2 linked regions of the Collimonas fungivorans genome follow. Each later gene encodes a partner of the first gene's protein in a complex. Links are inferred from orthologs where the notes say so. Each region holds a gene or a part of one and is shown in the gene's direction. Other genes may lie near its edges. The genes, in order: trxB and trxA.

The links.
Region 2: the proteins of trxB (region 1) and trxA are in contact, whole or in part, in a crystal structure (PDB 1F6M), measured with the Escherichia coli proteins. The link is inferred for Collimonas fungivorans from one-to-one orthologs.

What each region holds. Positions count from the first base shown.
Region 1 is NZ_CP013232.1:3,680,007-3,690,500, forward strand. What follows is about bases 3,761-6,598. They hold trxB (thioredoxin-disulfide reductase), read left to right. Parts: upstream 3,761-4,620; coding sequence 4,621-5,577; downstream 5,578-6,598. Other genes in these bases: CFter6_RS15740 (DNA translocase FtsK), read right to left, coding at 3,761-4,252; CFter6_RS15750 (Smr/MutS family protein), read left to right, coding at 5,652-6,299; CFter6_RS15755 (PA0069 family radical SAM protein), read right to left, coding at 6,368-6,598. In the rest of the region: CFter6_RS15725 (replication-associated recombination protein A), read right to left, coding at 1-672; ferredoxin FdxA, read left to right, coding at 817-1,149; outer membrane lipoprotein chaperone LolA, read right to left, coding at 1,217-1,897; more of CFter6_RS15740, read right to left, coding at 1,901-3,760; more of CFter6_RS15755, read right to left, coding at 6,599-7,525; CFter6_RS15760 (acyltransferase family protein), read right to left, coding at 7,606-8,643; CFter6_RS15765 (phosphomannomutase/phosphoglucomutase), read right to left, coding at 8,652-10,043; CFter6_RS15770 (mannose-1-phosphate guanylyltransferase/mannose-6-phosphate isomerase), read right to left, coding at 10,062-10,494.
Region 2 is NZ_CP013232.1:1,245,068-1,255,697, reverse strand. What follows is about bases 4,235-7,208. They hold trxA (thioredoxin TrxA), read left to right. Parts: upstream 4,235-5,545; coding sequence 5,546-5,872; downstream 5,873-7,208. Other genes in these bases: rho (transcription termination factor Rho), read left to right, coding at 5,977-7,208; CFter6_RS05405 (PD-(D/E)XK nuclease family protein), read right to left, coding at 4,235-5,221. Outside these bases: CFter6_RS05410 (UvrD-helicase domain-containing protein), read right to left, coding at 1-2,483; more of CFter6_RS05405, read right to left, coding at 2,480-4,234; more of rho, read left to right, coding at 7,209-7,239; CFter6_RS05390 (TetR/AcrR family transcriptional regulator), read right to left, coding at 7,315-7,932; CFter6_RS05385 (3-oxoacyl-ACP reductase family protein), read left to right, coding at 8,033-8,773; CFter6_RS05380 (MFS transporter), read left to right, coding at 8,784-10,337. UniProt on the Escherichia coli protein: Participates in various redox reactions through the reversible oxidation of its active center dithiol to a disulfide and catalyzes dithiol-disulfide exchange reactions.

The sequences.
Region 1 (10,494 bases):
GCTGGTGACCTGGGTCACGCCGGAAGCCTTGATGGCGCTGCCGCTCTGCTCCAGCAGGTTGAGCAGCCGGCGCGCATCGCCGTCGGCATAACCGATCAGGGTATCGACCGCGGCCTCGTCGAACTGCAGGTGCGACAAGACCCGCTCCTGCGCGCGCGCCAGCAGTAGCTTCAGTTCATCCTCGGTCAGGGCCTGCAGCACATACACCTGCGCCCGCGACAGCAAAGCGGAATTGACTTCAAACGAGGGATTTTCGGTAGTCGCGCCAATGAAGGTCACCAGGCCCGATTCGGCATACGGCAGCAAGGCGTCTTGCTGAGATTTGTTGAAACGGTGGATTTCGTCGACGAACAAGATCGTATGCTTGCCTTGCGCCAGGTTCTGCTGCGCCTGTTCCATCGCCGCCCGGATATCCTTGACGCCCGAAAACACCGCCGACAGCGGGATGAATTCACAGTCGAAGGCATTCGCGGTCAGGCGCGCCAGCGTGGTCTTGCCGACACCCGGCGGCCCCCACAGGATCATGGAATGCGGCTTGCCGGATTCAAACGCCAGCCGCAGCGGCTTGCCCGGCCCCAGCAGGTGGCTCTGCCCGATCACCTCGTCCAGGGTCGCCGGACGCAGGGCTTCAGCCAGTGGCGGTATGGGTTCAACTTTGAAGAGATCGGACATGGTTCGGTGAAAAAATGGTCTTTGTTTGAAAAATCAAATGTAATGCAGCAGGCCAGCCCGGAAACCTGCCGGCTACACCCTCTGCGCACGAAGATGGCGATTGTGAGAGAATCCCTGTCGATTTTGACCAGCTTTCTGCCTGCCATGCCCTTTGTCGTCACCGATTCCTGCATCCGCTGCAAATACACCGACTGCGTCGAGGTCTGCCCTATGGACTGCTTCCGGCAAGGGCCGAATTTCCTGGTGATCGTCCCCGAGGACTGCATAGACTGCTCGATGTGCGTGCCGGAATGTCCGGTCGGCGCCATCTACAACCAGGCCGACCTGCCCGACGAACAGCGCCATTTCGCCGAAATCAACGCCCGCCTTGCCGCCCATCCGGACTGGAAACCGATCACCCGCTCGCAACCACCGTTGCCTGACCACGAAGCCTGGCGCGAGGTCGCCAACAAGCTGGAATTCCTGGAACAGGCGTAGGGTGGGCAGGTTTTTTTGCCCACGCGCTGCTCAAATCCGCGTGGGCACCCATGCCCACCCTACTGATTCAATACATCCGCCCCTTGGGCACGACAAACTGGAACTGCCCGGTCGACAGCGGCGGATTCTTGACGAAATTCTTGAAGGTCAGCAGCGATACCTGGCCAAACGAATCACGCAGCTCCATCGCCTGCGGCACACCGTCCTTGAGACCGATGCCGATATGGTCGAAGGTGGTGTCCTTGGCTTTCGGCGTCGCTTCCAGCCACTCCATGCCATCCTTGGCTTGGCCTTCTTTCAGGACGAAATTCTTTTCCAGGTCGTTGCTGCCGAACAGGATCGCCGCCGGTGAGGAGCCGAGCGCATTGCCCAGGCTCTTGGTGGTGACCTGGTTCAGGTCCTTGTCGTAGATGTACAGCTTGTCGCCGTCGGCCTGCAGCACCTGTTCGTACGGCTTCTGGTAAGTCCAGATGAACTTGCCGGGCCGGGCGAAGATGAAAACGCCGCTGGAAGTGCTGGTGACCTTGGGCGCCTTGCCGGCGTCGATTTTCACCAGCTGCTGCGAGAATTCACCCTTGGCCGACTGCGTGCTGCTGACGAACGACTTGAACTGCTCCAGCGCACTGGCATGGGCCAGCGACGGCAGCAGCGCCATGCTCAGCGACAGGCCGACGATCAGGCGGCCCGATTTGAACTTGGCGAACATGTTGCCCTTGCCGGCCAGGCTGGCGATGATTTTCTTTTGCATATCTTATTGCTCCGTGTTGCTATTCCCCGCCGGCACCAGGATTTCCCGGTTGCCGTTGGATTGCATGGTTGAGACCAGTCCGCTTGTTTCCATCTGCTCCAGCAAGCGCGCCGCGCGGTTGTAGCCGATGCGCAGATGGCGCTGCACCAGCGAAATCGAGGCGCGCCGGTTCTTCAGCACCACCGCCACCGCCTGGTCGTACAATTCGTCGCCTTCGCTGCCGCCGGTCGCCGCGCCGCCGCCGAGCGGGCCGTCGGCGCCGTCTTCCAGCACGCCGCCTTCCAGTATTCCTTCGATGTAGTTCGGCTCGCCCTGTTCCTTCAGGTAGTCGACCACCCGATGCACTTCTTCATCCGAGACGAACGCGCCATGGACCCGGATCGGCAAGCCGGTGCCGGGCGGCATGTACAGCATGTCGCCCATGCCGAGCAGCGCTTCCGCTCCCATCTGGTCAAGGATCGTGCGCGAATCGATCTTGCTGCTGACCTGGAACGCGATCCGGGTCGGCACATTGGCCTTGATCAGGCCGGTGATCACGTCTACAGATGGGCGCTGCGTCGCCAGAATCAAGTGGATGCCGGCGGCGCGCGCCTTTTGTGCAATACGCGCGATCAGCTCTTCCACCTTCTTGCCGACCACCATCATCAGGTCGGCCAGCTCGTCGATGATGATAACGATGGTCGTCAGCTTGTCCAGTGGTTCCGGCGCATCCGGCGTCAGGCTGAACGGGTTCGGGATTTTTTCTTCGCGCTTGTCGGCTTCTGTGATCTTCTGGTTGTAGCCGGCTAGGTTGCGTACACCCAGTTTCGACATCAGCTTGTAGCGGCGCTCCATTTCGTTGACCGCCCAGTTCAGCGCATGGCCGGCCTGACGCATGTCGGTCACCACTGGTGCCAGCAGGTGCGGGATACCCTCGTAGATCGACAGTTCCAGCATTTTCGGATCGATCAGGATCAGTCGCACCTGTTTTGGATCAGATTTGTAGAGCAGGGACAGGATGGTGGCGTTGATCCCCACCGATTTGCCCGAACCAGTCGTACCCGCCACCAGCAAGTGCGGCATCTTGGCTAGGTCAGCCACCACCGGATGGCCGGCGATATCCTTACCGAGTGCAATGGTAAGACTGGAAACGCTGTCGTTATAGACCTTGGAACTGAGGATTTCGGTCAGACGCACAATTTGACGTTTAGGGTTGGGTAGCTCCAGGCCCATATACATCTTGCCCGGGATAACTTCGACCACGCGGATCGAAGTCAGAGATAATGAACGCGCCAGGTCGCGCGCCAGACCAACGATCTGGCTGCCCTTGACGCCGGTCGCCGGTTCGATTTCATAGCGCGTGATCACCGGTCCCGGATGCACTGCCACAACCGTTACCTGGACACCGAAATCGGAAAGCTTCTTCTCAATCAGACGACGGGTGAATTCTAACGTTTCTTCGCTCACGGTCTGCTGCGCGGGTGGCGCCTCATCCAACAGCGACAAAGGCGGCAAATTCGTATCAGGCAAATCCTCGAACAAAGCGCTTTGTTTTTCCTTCTGCACCCTCTCGGATTTCGGCACAGCCACGATTTGTGGCTCAATGCGGATCGGTGGCGCTACCACGATCTTGGCGCGCTCCTGCACTACCACTTCTTCGCGCTTGACCGCAGCGACCTGGCCGACCTTGCGGTCCTGGCGCGCCACGTAGAAATTCTTCAACCACTGCACGCCATTTTCGATGCCGGCGCCGATGCGCTCCGCCAGCGTCAGCCAGGACATATGAAAAAACAGGCTGATGCCGATGGCAAACAGCAGCAGTAAGAACAAGGTGCCACCGGTGAAGCCGAGCGCATTTCGCGAGCCACTGCCGATCAGTTGCCCCAGAACACCACCTGGCGTACGAGGTAATTGCACATGCGCCGCTAGCCAATGCATGCAGTTAAATTCAAGGCCCAGACTGCCGGCCATGATCAGGGTAAAACCGACGGCGCGAATCAAGCCTTCGTGGTGATGCTCTGGTTCGACGTCTTTCTCCGCCACATAACGTTGCGAAATACGGCGATAACTTTGCCACAGGGTACGCAACAGCAGCACGCACCACCACCAGGCGGAGGCTCCGAAGACGAACAACATTAGGTCGGATATCCAGGCGCCGACACGGCCACCCCAATTGTGGATACCCGACACTCGAGCACCATGCGACCAGCCTGGATCCTGCTGCGAATAACTGGCGAAAATGATGATCAGGTAGGCTGTGATGACCGCATAGACGATCCAGCGCGCTTCATACAGCAGCCGGACCAGACGGCTCGGCAAAGGCTGCGCCTCTTGCGGCTTGGTGTTGCGGGTATAGGCTTGGCTTGTTCTAGTCATAAATCCGGTTGGTGTTACTTCGTTATCACTTTACAGGTGCGCGGAATGCATTCGCAAGTTGAAATTATGCACCTAATACCTATATATATAACCAGTGTTTGATGTTTCCATTTGAAACATGAGCAAAAAACCAAGCTTGGGGAGCAAGGATTTTTGATGCGCCGCCACTTGAAAGCGTCGGCTCGACTATAATCTTACCGAGTTTTTGAGCGCAATTTGATGATCTTGACAATATTTATCCGCCGCCAGCGGCCATAAATCCGCATTCATCATCTGATCAGCTGGGGACAGCATCATTCGCCGCAAGTCTGTGCTGGCGGCAACCCTGTCCGACAACTGTTTTTGATATCTGTTACCTGAGGCACACGATGACCACTACCAAACCCGCCAAGCACGCCCATGTCCTGATCCTCGGTTCCGGGCCCGCCGGCTACAGCGCCGCTGTCTACGCCGCCCGCGCCAACCTGAAGCCGGTCCTGATCACCGGCGTCGAGCAAGGCGGCCAGCTGATGACTACCACCGACGTCGAGAACTGGCCCGGCGACCCGCACGGCGTGCAAGGTCCGGAACTGATGCAGCGCCTGCTCAAACACGCAGAAGAATTCAACACAGAGATCATTTTCGATCATATCCACACCACCAAGTTGTCGGAAAAACCATTTCGCCTGATCGGCGACAATGGCGAATACACCTGCGACGCCTTGATCATCGCCACCGGCGCCTCGGCCCAGTACCTCGGCCTGCCGTCGGAAGAAGCGTTCATGGGCAAAGGCGTCTCGGCCTGCGCCACTTGCGACGGTTTCTTCTACCGCGGCCAGGAAGTCGCCGTGGTCGGCGGCGGCAATACCGCTGTCGAAGAAGCACTGTACCTGTCCAATATCGCCAGCAAGGTAACGCTGATCCACCGCCGCGACAAGTTCCGCGCCGAGCCGATCCTGGTGGACCGCCTCAACGCCAAGGTGGCGGAAGGCAAGATCGTCATCAAGTACAACCACACGCTGGATGAAGTCACCGGCGACGCCAGCGGCGTGACCGGCATCAACATCAAGTCGACCGCCGACGGCAGCGTCACGCCGATCACGCTGCACGGCATCTTCATCGCCATCGGCCACAAGCCGAACACCGGCATTTTCGACGGCCAGCTGGAAATGCACAACGGCTACATCAAGACCAAAACCGGCCTCGAGGGCATGGCCACCGCCACCAGCGTGCCGGGCGTGTTCGCCGCCGGCGACGTCCAGGACCACATCTACCGCCAAGCCATCACCAGCGCCGGCACCGGCTGCATGGCGGCGCTCGATGCGCAGCGTTTCCTGGAAGACTAGATTTCCAGGAAGAGTAATGTTCACGCGTGGGCATGATGTGCCCACCTTACTTCGCTGCAACGGACGCATACATCATGGCCGGCCCGATCAAAGACTTCAGCGCCCTCAAATCGCTGCGCAAGGAAATCAAGGCGCAGGATGAAGCACGCCAGGCTGCCGCGGCCGAAGCCAAGCGCCGCGAGCAGGAAGCGCGGCGTGACGCCGACATCTTCCGCAGCAGCATCGGCAACGTCAAGCCGCTGGCGGTTCCGGCCAAATTCACGCCTGACATCCCGCGCCCGCTGCCGATCGCGCGCCAGCACCTGGCCGACGAACAAGCCGCGCTGGAAGCATCGCTGTCGGACGATTTCAACATCGAAACCTTGCTCGATACCGATGAAACGCTCAGCTTCGCCCGCAACGGCATCGGCCCCGACGTCATGCGCAAGCTGCGGCGCGGCCACTGGACTATCCAGCAGCAGCTCGACCTGCACGGCCTGCGGCGCGAAGAAGCGCGCGAAGCCCTGGCCGAATTCCTGCGCCTGGCAGCGAAACGCGGCTGGCGCTGCGTGCGCATCATCCATGGCAAGGGACTGGGTTCCATCAACAAGGAACCGGTGCTGAAATCCAAGGTCCGCAACTGGCTGGTGCAGAAGGAAGAAGTGCTGGCCTTCTGCCAGGCCACCGCCGCCGAAGGCGGTTCCGGCGCCCTGCTGGTGCTGCTGAAGGGCCAGACCGCTTGATTCGATTCATGCTTGATTCTCGCTCGATTCTCGCTCGATTAGTAGGGTGGGCACAGGTGCCCACCCTACTAAAACAAACCCATCTGGCCTGACAAGCGGTCTTTTTCCGGCTGCACGTACGGCCGCCGGAAACGGCTCGTATCGAGCGTGCCGAACGAACCGCCCCGGCCCAGGCCGAACCTGAGCACGGCCTTCTCAAAACGCTGCCGCAACAGATCGGCCCACACGCCCTCGCCGCGCATGCGGGTGGCGAAATCGGCGTCATAGTCGGCGCCGCCGCGCATTTCGCGGATGCGGTTCATCACACGGTTGGCGCGTTCCGGAAAATGCGCCTGCAGCCAGTTCTTGAACAATGGATTCACCTCCCACGGCAGACGCAATACGGTATAACCGGCTCGCACCGCGCCAGCCTCGGCGGCCGCCTCTATCACACGCTCCAGGTCCGGTTCGGTGATGAACGGAATCATGGGCGCCACGCTGACGCTGACCGGGATGCCCGCCTCCGCCAGCGTGCGGATGGTGCGCAGGCGCCGCGCCGGCGTCGCCGCGCGCGGCTCCAGTGTGCGGGCGATGCTCGCGTCCAGCGTAGCGATGGTGACCGCCGCCACCGCCTGCCGCTTGGCCGCCATCCCCGCCAGCAAATCGATATCGCGCTCGATCAAGGACGACTTGGTGATCAGGGCCAGCGGATGTTCGCAATCGTGCAGCACTTGCAAGATACGCCGCGTCAGCATCAATCCGCGCTCGCAAGGCTGGTAGGCGTCGGTGTTGATGCCCAGCGCGATCGACTCGGCGACATAAGACGGCCTGGCCAGTTCCCGCAGCAGCAATTCCGGCGCGTTCACCTTGGCAAAAATCCGGCTCTCGAAATCCAGTCCAGGCGACAGGCCCAGGTAGCTATGGGTCGGCCGCGCGAAACAGTAGATGCAACCGTGCTCGCAGCCGCGATAGGGATTCAGCGAGACATTGAACGGCAGGTCCGGCGAGGCGTTGCGGCTGAGGATGCTCTTTGCCTGTTCTTCGGTAACGATGGTGCGTATCGGGGCCGGCGCCAGTTGCTCATCCTGCTGTTCATCTTCCGCCGCCCAGCCGTCGTCGAATTCCTCGCGCTGTGCAACTTCAAAGCGGCCCTGCATGTTGCTGGTCGCGCCGCGCCCCTTGCGCGCCACGCCGGGGGGCTGGAACTGGATTACCTGGGGAAAAGGCTTTTTTTGATAATCTGTCATCATGGCACCAATATACTGTATATACATACAGTATGTTAGCGTAAATCCTGCCTTTTGCAACGGTAGTTCCCCGCGCCATGCTATTTCGGCAAACGACGCCAGACATAAACCACGGGAATACAAAGCAGGATGGCCAGAGCGCTGCAGACCATGCACCAGCCAATCCCGTAGCGGTAGTTGTTATCGATGATGTGCAGGGAAAGAGCAGCGCCGCGCACCAGGCCGAGGAAAACGAAATGCGCCGGGAAAATCACCAGCGTATTTTCTGAAAGCCAGCCGGCTATCCTTGACGCCGGCAACAGCTTGGAAACGCATACAACGGCGACGATGCCGAACAGGGAAACCGGCAGGTAAAGCAAGGGCTGGGTACCGAAATACATGGTGGCCAGATCTACCCTGTCGTTCAATTGCCCGGCGCCGACCAGCAGCGCCGCCGCTGCCAAGGCTGCCAGCAACAGCGGTCCGATGCGCATGGCGTCAAACCAGGCACGTTCGCGTACATGCTGCCCGATCGCATAAAACGACAGCGCCACCCACATCGTATCCAGACCAAGCAGCAGCCTGTAAGGCGGACGGCTGACGGCTAGCGTGACGGCAAATCCGAGAATTACAAACCAGCAGGTGGCGGCAGTCAGGTTCAACAGCTTGCGCGCCGCCTGGTACATGATCACCGTCGCCACCAGGCAGGGAAAGAACCAGAGCGGCGGATTGATATACAGGTCTGGCTCCAGGCCTGTCAGCAAGCCGGCGATGGGGTCGTACCACTGGCGTCCGGCAGACAATGCGGCCTTCGCGCCGATGTTGCGGGTCGCAAGCCAATACAGGTAAGCGAAGCAGAAAAACAGGAAATACGGCCAGGCCAGGGTGCGCAATATTTTTTTTGCATTGCCGTACACGGATTCATTCAATTTATCCGGCTTGAGCAGGAATCCGGAAATGAAGAAAAACAGCGGCACGTGGAAACTGAACAGCAAGCGCACCATATAGTCAGACAAGCCTTTGCTGTGGCCGACGACGATCAGGACAATGCCGATAGCCTTGGCATTGTCGATGAACACATAACGAGCGGCTGCGCCCGGGCTGAGCGATGAACGCTGGAGCGACGGAAAAAAACTCATCTGGAAAATTACGGGAAGGGCAACGCCGCATCCGGCTTCGCAGCCAGGATCACACGCTTGAATTCGGACTGGATCCGGAGCAGCGCCTGTTCCGATTCGGCCTCGAAACGCATCACGACCACCGGCGTGGTGTTGGATGAACGCGCCAGGCCGAAACCATCCGGATATTCGACGCGCAAGCCATCGATCTTGATGATGTCGTCGGCTCCCGGGAATTTCGCCTCGCTCTGCAATTTCTCGATCAGGGCGAAATTCTCACCCTCCTCCAGCTTCAATTGCAGCTCAGGCGTGCTGGACGATTGCGGCAGCGCATTCAGCACTGCCGACGGGTCGCGTTCGCGGCTCAGCAATTCCAGCAGCCGCACGCCGGCGTACAGGCCGTCGTCGAAACCGTACCAGCGGTCCTTGAAGAACACATGGCCGCTCATCTCGCCGCCCAGCGGCGCGCCGGTTTCACGCATCTTGGCCTTGACCAGCGAGTGACCAGTCTTCCACATCAGCGGCTTGCCGCCATGCGCGGTGATCCACGGCGCCAGGTGGCGCGTGCATTTGACGTCGTACAGGATCTCGCGGCCCGGGTGGCGCGTCAGCACATCCGCCGCAAACAGCATCAGCTGCCGGTCCGGATAGATGATCTGGCCATCCTTGGTCACCACGCCGAGGCGGTCGCCGTCGCCATCGAACGCCAGGCCGATTTCGGCATCGGAATTCTGCAGGGCGCGGATCACGTCCTGCAGGTTTTCCGGATGCGCCGGATCGGGATGGTGGTTGGGGAAAGTGCCGTCCACTTCGCAGAACAGTTCCTGCACCTCGCAGCCGAGCGCACGGTACAGCTCGCCGGCAAAGGCGCCGGCGACGCCGTTGCCGCAATCGACCACGATCTTCATTGGCCGCGCCAGCTTGGTGTCGCTGACAACGCGCTGCAGATAAGCCTTCCTGATGTCGTGCTGGCGGTAGCTGCCGCTTGGCACCGAGATCGTTGCCTCGACGCTGCCGCTATCGATGGCCTGGTACAGCTGCTGGATGGTCTCGCCGTATATCGCCTCGCCTGCCAGCACCATCTTGAAGCCGTTATAGTCAGGCGGATTATGGCTGCCGGTGACCATGATGCCGGACTGTGCGCCCAGCACGTGGGTGGCGAAATACACCATCGGCGTCACTACCACGCCCAGGTCGATCACATCCACACCGGCGTCGCGCAAACCGGCCGCCAGGGCGGTCGCAAGCTCGGGGCCGGACAAACGGCCGTCGCGGCCGACAATGACTGTTTTTTCACCCCTGGCGCGGGCAGTGGCGCCGAAGGCATGGCCAATCTGGCGCGCGATGCCGATGTCCAGAGTTTTACCGACGATGCCGCGAATGTCGTAAGCCTTGAATATGGATTTTTGAATCGGGAGCATGGTTGTATTCCAGGTTAACTAGCAACGTTTATAGATGTCTTCAAAACGCACGATGTCATCTTCTCCCAGGTAACTGCCCGACTGCACCTCGATCAGATGCAGCGGCAGTTTCCCCGGATTCTCCAGCCGGTGCCGCACGCCGATGGGAATGTAGGTCGATTCATTCTCAGTCAGGAATTTCTCCTCGTCGCCGCAGACAATGCGCGCCGTGCCGCTGACCACTACCCAGTGTTCAGCGCGGTGGTGATGCATCTGCAGCGAGAGTTTTCCGCCCGGATTGACGGTAATCCGTTTCACCTGGAAACGGTCGCCGCCATCGATGCCTTCATAACAGCCCCACGGCCGGTACACACGTATATGGTTCATGTGTTCCGTGCGGCTGTTTTTCTTCAGGGCTTCGACGATCTTCTTGACGCCTTGCACCTGGTCCTTGTGCACCACCAGCACCGCA
Region 2 (10,630 bases), 2.4 Mb from region 1 along the record:
CTTGCCGGTTTGCTGTGATTGGCGTCCAGCAGCACCACTACCGGCGCTTCCAGCCCCTTGGCGCTGTGCACCGTCAGGATGCGCACCGCATCGGTGGCGGCATCGATGCTGGCTTCGTCGGGCGCATCGCCGCCGGCGGCGTTTTGCAAGCCGCGCAAGGCATCGATGAATTTCGGCAAACTGGGATAACGGCCGGCGTCCATGTTCAGCGCCAGCTCGACGAAGGCTTCGATATTGCCTATGGCCTGGCTGCGCGATAAAGGCGAAGCCGCCTGCGCATATCGCGCCAGCAATTGGCCCTGGTGCAAAATCACGTCGAGCAGATCGTGCACCGGCAAACGCGGCGCCGCCTGCAGCCATTGTTCCAGCAAGGCGGTGGCGCGCTGCAGCGCCGGCGCCGCGTCCGGACTTGCCGAAGCAGCCCGCAGGCGTGCCCACCAGCCGCGTTCGCCGCGTTGCGCCAGGGCGATCAAGTTGTCGTCGCTGGCGCCGAAGATCGGCGATTTCAGCACATGGCCGAGCGCGCGCGCATCGTCCGGCGTGATCAGGAAAGTCAACAAGGCGACCAGGTCGGAAATTTCCAGCGATTCCAGCAAGCCGCCGCGCTTGTCCGACATGAACGGTATGCCGGCTGCGCGCAGCGCGCTTTCATAAGCACCCAGATGACTGCGTTTTTTCACCAGCAGCATTACGTCCGACCAGCGCAACCTGCGATCGCCGTGTTCCTGGCGCACCGTCAGTTCTTGCCTGGCGCGCCACAGAGCTTGCGCCAGCTGCTTACCCTCGTCGCGGCGGCGCGCGTCTTCCGATTCTTCGCGCGCGGTTATGAGCGGATTGCGCAAACCTGGCAGCGGCTCTTCCGCCTCATCGTCCGCTTGCCGGATCAAGGGTAAACGCCAGACCTGGCCGCCGACTTCGCCCAGCGTGGTTTGCGCCGAAAACAAGGGATTGGCGTAGAAACTGGCGTTCAGCACATCCACGATCGCTGTGGCGTTGCGCCGGGTCTGGTTGGCTTGCAATACCGTCGCCCCCTGTTGCTGCAGCAGCGTGCGCGCAGCCTCGAACACCCTTGGCTCGGCGCGCCGGAAACGGTAAATCGACTGTTTCGGATCGCCAACCACAAACACGCTGGGCTGGCCGGCGTCTTCACCGTAGGCGCTCAGCCAGGCATGCACGATGCTCCATTGCAGAGGATTGGTGTCCTGGAACTCATCCAGCAGGATATGTTTGTAGCGTGTATCGAGCCGGCTTTGCAGGTAAGCCGCGCTTTCCGGATTGGTCAGCAAGCGGTAGGCCTGCCATTCGAGGTCGGCGAAATCGAACACCCGCTGTTCCGCCTTCAGCGCCTGGTAGCATTCCAGGTAGGCGTTGCCGACGCTGAACAGGTGCTGGTTCAGGCTGAGCACGGTGCGCTCGTAGCTGCGTTTGCGTAATAGCTTGAGGGCGTCGCCGGTGGCGTCGAATTGCGCGTCAAAAGCATCAGGGGCGTTACCGCCCAAGCTGTTTTCCAGCGCTTTCAGCAAGTCCTTGGATTTGAGATTGCTGCGCGGTTTTCCTGCATCGTCAAAGAACTGATGGCACAAGGCGTCGAAATTCACTACCGCGGCGCCCGCCGTCAGCGCCATTTCAATCGCGGTAGCGCGTTTCTGGTTGGTGGCAGAACCCTGCCCCAGCAGCCAGGCAATCTGCTTGACCTGCGACAGGAGTTTTTCGTCGCCCCATAATGACAGGCGCGCATCGATTTCAGCATCTTCGCCGCACAGCTCGCGCAGCCACTGCAGCGGCGCATCCACGCCCTGCTGGACCACGGCCCACCATTCGGCACGTTTATCGATGAACGCGTTCAGCAATTTCCTGGTGCTGAAATCGCCCGCCAGCTGGTACAGCGCCAGCAGGTCCTGCCTGACCTGGCCGTTTTCCTCGTCGTTCAGCGACTGCATGAAACGCAGGTAAGCGTCGGCCAGCAATTCACCGGTTTTCTCGGTCAAGGCATAACCATGCGGCACGCCCGACGCCAGCGGCGCGATTTGCAGCAAGCGCGCGAACCAGCTATGGAAAGTATCGATCGACAGGCTTTGCGGACTAGCCAGCACGCGCTCATACAGATCGCGCGCCGCAGGCAGCACTTGCGCCAGGTCCTGCTGCGCGATGCCGCGTTCCAGCAGCAGCTGGCGCACCTTGGCGTCCGGCTGCAAAGCCAGGTCGTGCAGCAGCTCCAGCAGACGCTCGCGCATTTCCTGCGCGGCCTTGCGGGTAAAGGTGATCGCCAGCAGTTCCGACGGCGCGGCGCCGGCCAGCAGCAGCCGCAGCATGCGCGCCACCAGCAGCCAGGTCTTGCCGCTGCCGGCGCAGGCTTCCACCACTACCGAATGCTGCGGATCGCAGGCGGCATTGGTGAAGTCCTGGGCCGCGACTATTGCGCCGTTCATCCGATAGGCGCTCGGCGGCCCGGTCTCAGTGCGTATACTTTCGGCTTCTATCATTCCCATGCTCCCTTGCGACACAAACCGCGCACGTCGCAATACTGGCAAACCGATGCCACGCCGTTGGCAGGCAAGCCGACGCCGCGCGCAATCGCTTGCACATTGACCGAAATCTGCGCGGCCAAGGCGCGCTGTGCTTCGTCGTAGTCGGGAGCGCTGACGTCGCCGACCTTGTCTTTGGTGGTTTCCAGGGCGACGTAGTGCGCCGCCGCAACCGGCCGGTCCGACAGCAAACCGTAGAACGCCAGCTGATGATCTTCATGGTCTTTCAGTTTTTTATTCAGCACGACCAGGTTGTTGGTCTTGTAATCCAGCACCGCACGCTCGCCGGCGTCGTTCTCGTCGACCCGGTCAATCCGGCCGTGCAGCATCAGTTCGCGGTCCGGCAGCGCCATCGGTTTTTCATAGGCCTGCTCGCCAAATACGAAAGACCAGCCTTGCGCTTCGTGCTCATTGGCCCAGGCGACATAGGCCGAAATGACTTTTTGCCAGCGCGAGTAATAACCCAGGGCTGCTGCGTTTTTGGCGATGACGCTGTCGAACAGTTTTTTTGAGATATCGACCAGCAAGGATTCGCGCTGGTCCAGCGGGCATGGCTGGTCGCGCAGGGTTTCGTGGTAAGTCTCCAGGATTTCATGCAGCCAGCCGCCGTAGTCGCGTTTTTCCGGCAAGTCGGACAGCTCGTCCAGCGATGCCAGGCCGAGCATGCGCCTGGCGAAAAATTGATACGGACAGGCGATAAAGCTGTTGTAGGCGCTGGCCGTCAGGCGACTCGGCGTCAACTGCGGCGCTGCCGGCGCCGGCATGGTTGCAGGCGTGGCCAGCAAGCTTTGCGACGCAATCGCCGCCCGCCGTTCAGGCAGCGCCGGCGCGGCAGGAATGGCGCGCGCCAAGGTCAGCTGCAGGCGCTGGATCCAGGGGCTGACCGGATTCGGTTCACCGTCCTTGTGCGCCTGCCACGACAACACCACTTGCGGATTCATCGCCAGCAGCTCGACCACGTCGCGCAATTGCTGGCGCTGCCGGCTTTCGCGTGTCGCCAGGCCCAGCTCGCGCCGCACGGTATTGGCAAAAAACAGCGTCTCCTGCGGCTGCGACGGCAGGTGATCGGCGTCGGCGCCCACCACCAGCACGGCGTCGAAGGTACGCAGGCGAGCGCCGTTCAGCGGCAGCATCACCACCCGGCGGTCATTGATGGCGCTGATGAAACTGGTGTCGTCGAGCTGCAGGTTGACCAGCGCGCGCCATTCGGGAAAGGAGAACAGAGCCGCAAACTCGTTCCCTGGCGGAGTAATATTCTGCAGCAGCTGCAAGATCTGCTGGCCGGCCGAATCCGCGCTGAGCGCCGCTGAGATGCCCAAGGCATCGAGCGTTACCGTGGTAGTAGCTATCCAGTCGCGCAGATTCTTGCGGCCGCTGAACAACGCGGCTTGCTGCGCCAGCAAAGCCACCGCCTTTTGTTCCGCCGGCGCTGCGGTCAAGGCATTGATCACCGCGCGCCACTCGCCGAGCACGTTGGCGCGCCGCAGCAGCAACTCTATCTTCATCACCAACGCCGACTTGTTGGCGACGCTATCCTGCGCATCGTGCAGCAGGCCGCTGGACGCTTCATTCAGGACAAACGGCGATTTCAGAAAATCCAGCAAGGCAGTGGTTTCACCGCGTGCCGTGACAACATCGAACCAGGCTGAAATCGCGGATGCGGCGCGCGTAGTGGACAACTTCCAGCCGGTTTCGTCGGCCACATGGATCTGCGCCCGTTCCAGCAACGCACGGATGCGGCGCGCCACGACACGATCCTGCGCCACGATTGCCAGGCTGGCCTTGCCCTGCTGCAGCCAGTCGATCACCATTTGTGCGCCTTGCACCGCTTCGTCTTCGACACTGCGCGCTGCGCACAACGCCAACTCGGCCGGCAATGCTTGACTGCCGATCGCTTCCACGGCGTTTTCTTCATCTGCCACCGTCTCAACCATTTCCGGCCATGCCTGGGTATAGGTCGGCAGCAGTGCTGGCGCGCGCCAGTCGAGAGTGATGGTCAGCACTTGCTGGCGCCTGGCGTAGGCGTCGAGAAAAGCCTGCTCCAGCGGTTCCGGCGCTACCGAACTGATCCAGGCCATGGGCTGGCTGGCGTTTTCCGCGACCTGCAGCATTTGCGTGAAACGCGTGGCGATCGCATCGTCGGCGTCCAGCTGGCTTTTCCAGATCGACCACACCAGCTGCGTTTCATCCGACAGCAGCTTGCGTGCATCCGGCGACAGCTGTTCCAGCGCATGTTGCCAGCGCTGCTCCGGATCGTTTGCCGCATCGGCGTGCAAAGCAGGGAGCAAAGCTTGCGTCAGTTCGTCTGATAACGCTAACAATGTCTGCGCCAGCGGCAGCAGATCGGTATTGCGGCGCGCCGTAAATAATTTTTTCAGCCAGCCGTGCTGGCGCAGTTCGGCATACAAGCGCATCAGCCGCTCGCTGGCGGGCAGCACATTGGGCAGCGGCGGCAAGGTCGCCAGCCAGCCGGACAGGGTGAAGAATTGCGGCGGCACGAAAGTCCCGCCCAGCTCCGCGCTCAAGGCCGCTTTCAGCGGCTGGGCATGGGCAAAAGTGGGCAGCATCACGCGCCATTGGGCGAAATCACGCTGCCCCTGGTCGCCGCTGGCCTGGCGGCAGGCTGCCAGCAAAGCACGTGCAGCATCCGGCCAGAAGTTGGCAGAAGGCACGATTTGAATGGATTTTGATGGCATGTAGCTCACTGAAAGCGCGGGAACAGCTGCATTGCAACTCTCGCATTTTTGCAACAATTAACTGTCATTTTATGCGAGCCCCCGGGAAAACCAGCCTCAAATAATTACATAACCAATTACATAAGCCACACTTTTTCATAAAATCGGTTATGATTTAGTGAATATCCCGCCGCAATACCTCTTACCGCACCCACAAAAACTTGAATTCGCGCACGGCATCCCCACTTATTCAATAGAATAGGGAACGCCGATGGCAGCCACCAAGCAGGAATGGTAAGTCGTCTTGGCACACATTGATTCTTTTTCCCTCACACTGAGGAAACCATGAGCGAACATATTAAACATACTTCCGATGCAACTTTTGAAGCAGACGTACTCAAATCCGACAAACCGGTCCTGGTAGATTTCTGGGCTGAGTGGTGCGGTCCTTGCAAGATGATCGCCCCGATCCTGGAAGAAGTCGCCAAGGATTACGGCGACAAGCTGCAAATCGTCAAGCTTGACGTCGATTCCAACCAGGCAGTGCCTGCCAAGTTCGGCATCCGCGGCATCCCGACCCTGATACTGTTCAAGAACGGTGCCGCTGCTGCACAAAAAGTCGGCGCGCTGGCCAAGGGCCAGTTGACCTCTTTCATTGATTCGAATATATAATAAGAACCGTGGCGGTGCGCCCGCACCGCCACTTGTGTTTTACTAACTACACCACGCAGTTCCCTCCCCCACCCAATATTTCCCATCCCGGGACACTCATACCTATGCATTTATCTGAATTAAAGGCGTTACATGTCTCCGCCCTGCTAGAAATGGCAATCGGCCTCGACATCGATAACGCAGCGCGTTTGCGCAAACAAGAACTGATGTTCGCGATCCTGAAAAAGCGCGCGAAATCAGGAGAACAGATTTTCGGCGACGGCGCCCTCGAAGTCCTGCCTGACGGCTTTGGCTTCCTGCGCTCGCCCGACGCCAGCTACATGGCGTCCACCGACGACATTTATATTTCGCCTTCGCAAATCCGCCGCTTCAACCTGCACACCGGCGATTCGATCGAAGGTGAAGTGCGCACGCCGAAAGACGGCGAGCGCTATTTCGCCCTGGTCAAGGTCGACAAGGTCAACGGCGAATCGCCGGAAGCCTCCAAGCACCGCATCCTGTTTGAAAACCTGACGCCGCTGCATCCGAACAAGCCGCTGCCGCTGGAACGCGACATGCGCGGCGAAGAAAACATCACCGGCCGCATCATCGACATGATCGCGCCTATCGGCAAGGGCCAGCGCGGCCTGCTGGTAGCGTCGCCGAAGTCCGGTAAATCGGTCATGCTGCAACACATCGCGCATGCAATCACCACCAACCATCCCGACACCGTGATGATCGTCCTGCTGATCGACGAACGTCCGGAAGAAGTGACCGAAATGCAGCGCTCGGTGCGCGGCGAAGTGGTTGCCTCCACTTTCGACGAACCGGCCACGCGCCACGTGCAAGTCGCCGAAATGGTGCTGGAAAAAGCCAAGCGCCTGGTTGAAATGAAAAAGGACGTTGTGATCCTGCTGGACTCGATCACCCGCCTGGCGCGCGCCTACAATACCGTGATCCCTGCCTCCGGCAAGGTGCTGACCGGCGGTGTCGACGCCAACGCGCTGCAACGTCCTAAGCGTTTCTTCGGCGCCGCCCGCAACATCGAAGAAGGCGGTTCGCTGACCATCATCGCCACTGCCCTGATCGAAACCGGCAGCCGCATGGATGACGTGATCTACGAAGAATTCAAGGGTACCGGCAACATGGAAGTCCACCTGGAACGCCGCCTCGCCGAGAAGCGCGTGTACCCTTCGATCAACCTGAACAAGTCCGGCACCCGCCGCGAAGAATTGCTGATCAAGCCTGACCAGCTGCAAAAGATCTGGGTGCTGCGCAAGCTGCTGTACAGCATGGATGAAATCGAAGCGATGGAGTTCATCCTCGACAAGATGAAGTCGACCAAGAACAACGCCGAGTTCTTCGACATGATGCGCCGCGGCGGCTGATCAAAACCGGCAATCGTAAAAGCCTGGTCCATGCAAATGGACCAGGCTTTTTTCATTTACTGGCAGGCAGCGCCGTCATGCCGCGGCCTGCCGCCTGGCCGATGCCGGCCAGATCAGCATCGCCGTGCGCACCACGCCCTGCAACGCTTCTTGTGTGGCGCCGTCGCGCGCTTGCAGCGACATGCCATGCAGCACGGTAGTGAAATAAGCCGCCATCTGCTCGACCTCGGTTTCGATTGGCAATTCGCCATCGGCCACGCCCTGCAGCAGGCGCTTGCGGATATCCTGCGCCGAGTCCACTCTCAAATTGTGCAGGAACATATCCACCGGACGATTCGACGGCGTGCAGTTGGTGGCGCCCAGCACTACCAGGCAGCCTGTCGGTTTGCCCGGCAGGGCCAGCACGATAGCCGCCGCCATCAGCATGCCCTCTATCGCTGCACGCGCAGTCAGGCCCGCGCGCAAGGCTTTGCCGGTGGCGCTGCCCTCGGTGTTGCGGTAGTAGTCCACCGCTTCACGAAACAGCGCTTCCTTGCCGCCGAACGCCGCATACAAGCTGGGGGCGTTGATCTTCATGGCCGCCATCAGGTCGGCCAGCGATGCGCCCTCATAGCCGCGCTCCCAGAATATTTCCATCGCCTGCCGCAGCGCCGTTTCGCGGTCAAAGCTGCGCGGGCGTCCTCGTTCAGCCATATGCCATCCAATTTTGTAATAATCGTTAAAAAATAACTTGACAGCAGCAAGCGCCGTCAGTCACGATTATATAACGATCATTACTTAAATAGGAAACACGATGTCAAAACTGACTGGAAAAGTGGCCTTGGTCACCGGCGCAAGCCGTGGAATCGGCGCGGCGATAGCGAAACGGCTGGCGCAAGAAGGGGCGGATGTTGCAATCACCTATGTCAATTCGGCCGACAAGGCGAATACCGTGGCGAACGATATCCGCGCCGGCGGCAGGCGCAGCCTGGCGCTGGCCGCCGACAGCGCCGATCCGCATGCCACCGTGGCAGCGGTGCAGCGCACGGTGCAGGAACTGGGCCGCATCGACATCCTGGTGAGCAATGCCGGCATCGGCTACTGGAAGCCGCTGGACCAGTTCACCCTGGAAGAATTCGACCGCATCATCGCAGTCAATGTGCGCGCAGTGTTCGCCGGCGCCCAGGCCGCCGCGCCGCACATGGAAAGCGGCGGCCGCATCATCACCATCGGCAGCTGCAATGCGGATCGCGTGCCGGCCGCCGGCAGCACCCTGTACGCAATGAGCAAGTCGGCACTGATCGGCCTGACCAAAGGCATCGCCCGCGATCTCGGCCCGCGCGGCATCACCGCCAACCTGGTCCAGCCCGGGCCGATAGACACCGACATGAATCCGGCCGACAGCGAACGCGCCGACTCCTTGCGCGCGCTGATGGCGCTTGGCCACTACGGCAGCGGTGAGGACATAGGCGGCCTGGTTGCTTACCTGGCCAGCGCGGAAAGCCGCTTCATCACCGGCGCCGCGCTCACCATAGACGGCGGCTACAACATCTAAGGAGCGCGCCATGTCAGCGATCACCAGCGAAACGCAGCGCGGCGGCGATGCCAGGAACAAGACAATCATCCTGGCTGCGGTGTGCCTGGCCGGCTTGATGATGCCGCTCAGTTTTACCGGACCGGCCGTCGCCATGCCGGCCATTGCGCGCGACCTGCACGGCAGTCCGGTGGCGCTGGCCTGGGTGGTGAACGCCTTTGTGCTGGCGTTCGGCAGCTGCGTGATGGCGGCCGGCGCGCTGGCCGACCAGCTGGGACGCAAACGGATTTTCCGCGCCGGCGTGATCGGGTTCACGCTGCTGTCGCTGGTGACGGCGTTGGCTCCCAGCCTGTTGCTGCTCGACTTGCTGCGCGGCGCCCAAGGCGTTGCCGCGGCGCTCGCCATGGCCGGCGGCGCTGCCTCGCTGGCGCAGGAGTTCGAGGGACCGGCACGCACCCGGGCGTTCAGCCTGCTGGGCACGACCTTCGGCGTCGGGTTGGCGTTCGGCCCGATCTGGTCCGGTTTCCTGATCGAAGCGCTGGGCTGGCGCGCCATCTTTTTTACCGGTACGCTGATAGGCATGCTGGTGCTGGTGTTCGGCTTGCCGCGCATGCATGAAACGCGCGATCCGCATGCGCGCGGCATCGACTGGTGGGGTACCTTGAGTTTTACCGCAGCGTTATCCTTGCTGATCTTCGGCATCACGCTGGCGCCGCAATCGGGCTGGTCCAGCGCACCGGTGCTGGCGCTGCTGCTGAGCGCCGCAGCCTTGCTGATGGCGTTCGTCTGGATCGAATTGCGCCAGGAGCGGCCGATGCTGGATCTGTCGCTGTTCCTGTATCCGCGCTTCGTCGGCGTGCAGCTGCTGCCGCTGGCGACCGCGGTCTGCTTCGTGGTGCTGCTGATCGTGCTGCCGATCGGCTTCATCGGCGTCGAGGGTTACAGCGAAATCCAGGCCGGCTTGATGATGATCCCGCTATCGGCGCCGATGGCCATCGTGCCGTTCGTCGCCGGCATGCTGGCGCGCCATGTTTCGTCCGGGCTGCTGTCGGCGCTGGGCCTGGTGATCGCGGCACTGGGCCTGTCATGGCTGGCGACGATGCCGGTCGGGCAGCAGTCGATAGCGGTGATCTGGCCGATGCTGCTGATAGGCATCGGCACCGGCCTGCCCTGGGGCTTGATGGACGATCTTTCGATCAGCGTGGTGCCGAAAGAACGCGCCGGCATGGCCACCGGGATTTTCTCCACCATGCGCCTGGCAGGCGAAGCGATTGCGCTGGCGGCGGTCGGCGCCATGCTGATAGCCTTGATGCAATCGGGCCTGCAGCGGCAAGGCACAATAGCCGATACAGCCATTACCGCCATCGCCAACGACATGGCAGCCGGCAATTTCAGCCATGCAGCAACGCTGGCCGCGCATGCCGACCATGCATTGCTGACAACGATATATGCCGATGCTTTCCATGCCACGCTGTTTGTCCTGGCCGGCCTGACGCTGCTGGCGGCGCTCATATCGTTTGCCATGCTGCGGCCCAGAACGGCTAGCCACAAGGTTACGTTGCCATGTGAAGCGGCTGAACTGTGAACCGGGGCAGCAAAATGTTGCACAGAGAGAACTATAATTTACTTGCAAGGAAGAGCGTCGCAACACGCTAAATGCTATGCTTGCGAACCTCCTTTTTCGCAACGGCACATCATGGCGACCACTCAATCCAGCCAATCGAAATTCGGCACAGTCCTGCGGGTTACCAGCGGTAACTTCATGGAGATGTTCGATTTCTTCCTGTTCGGCTTCTACGCGACCTACATCTCCAAGACCTTTTTCCCGGCCGGCGACGAATTTGCGTCGCTGATGCTGACCTTCATGACTTTCGGCGC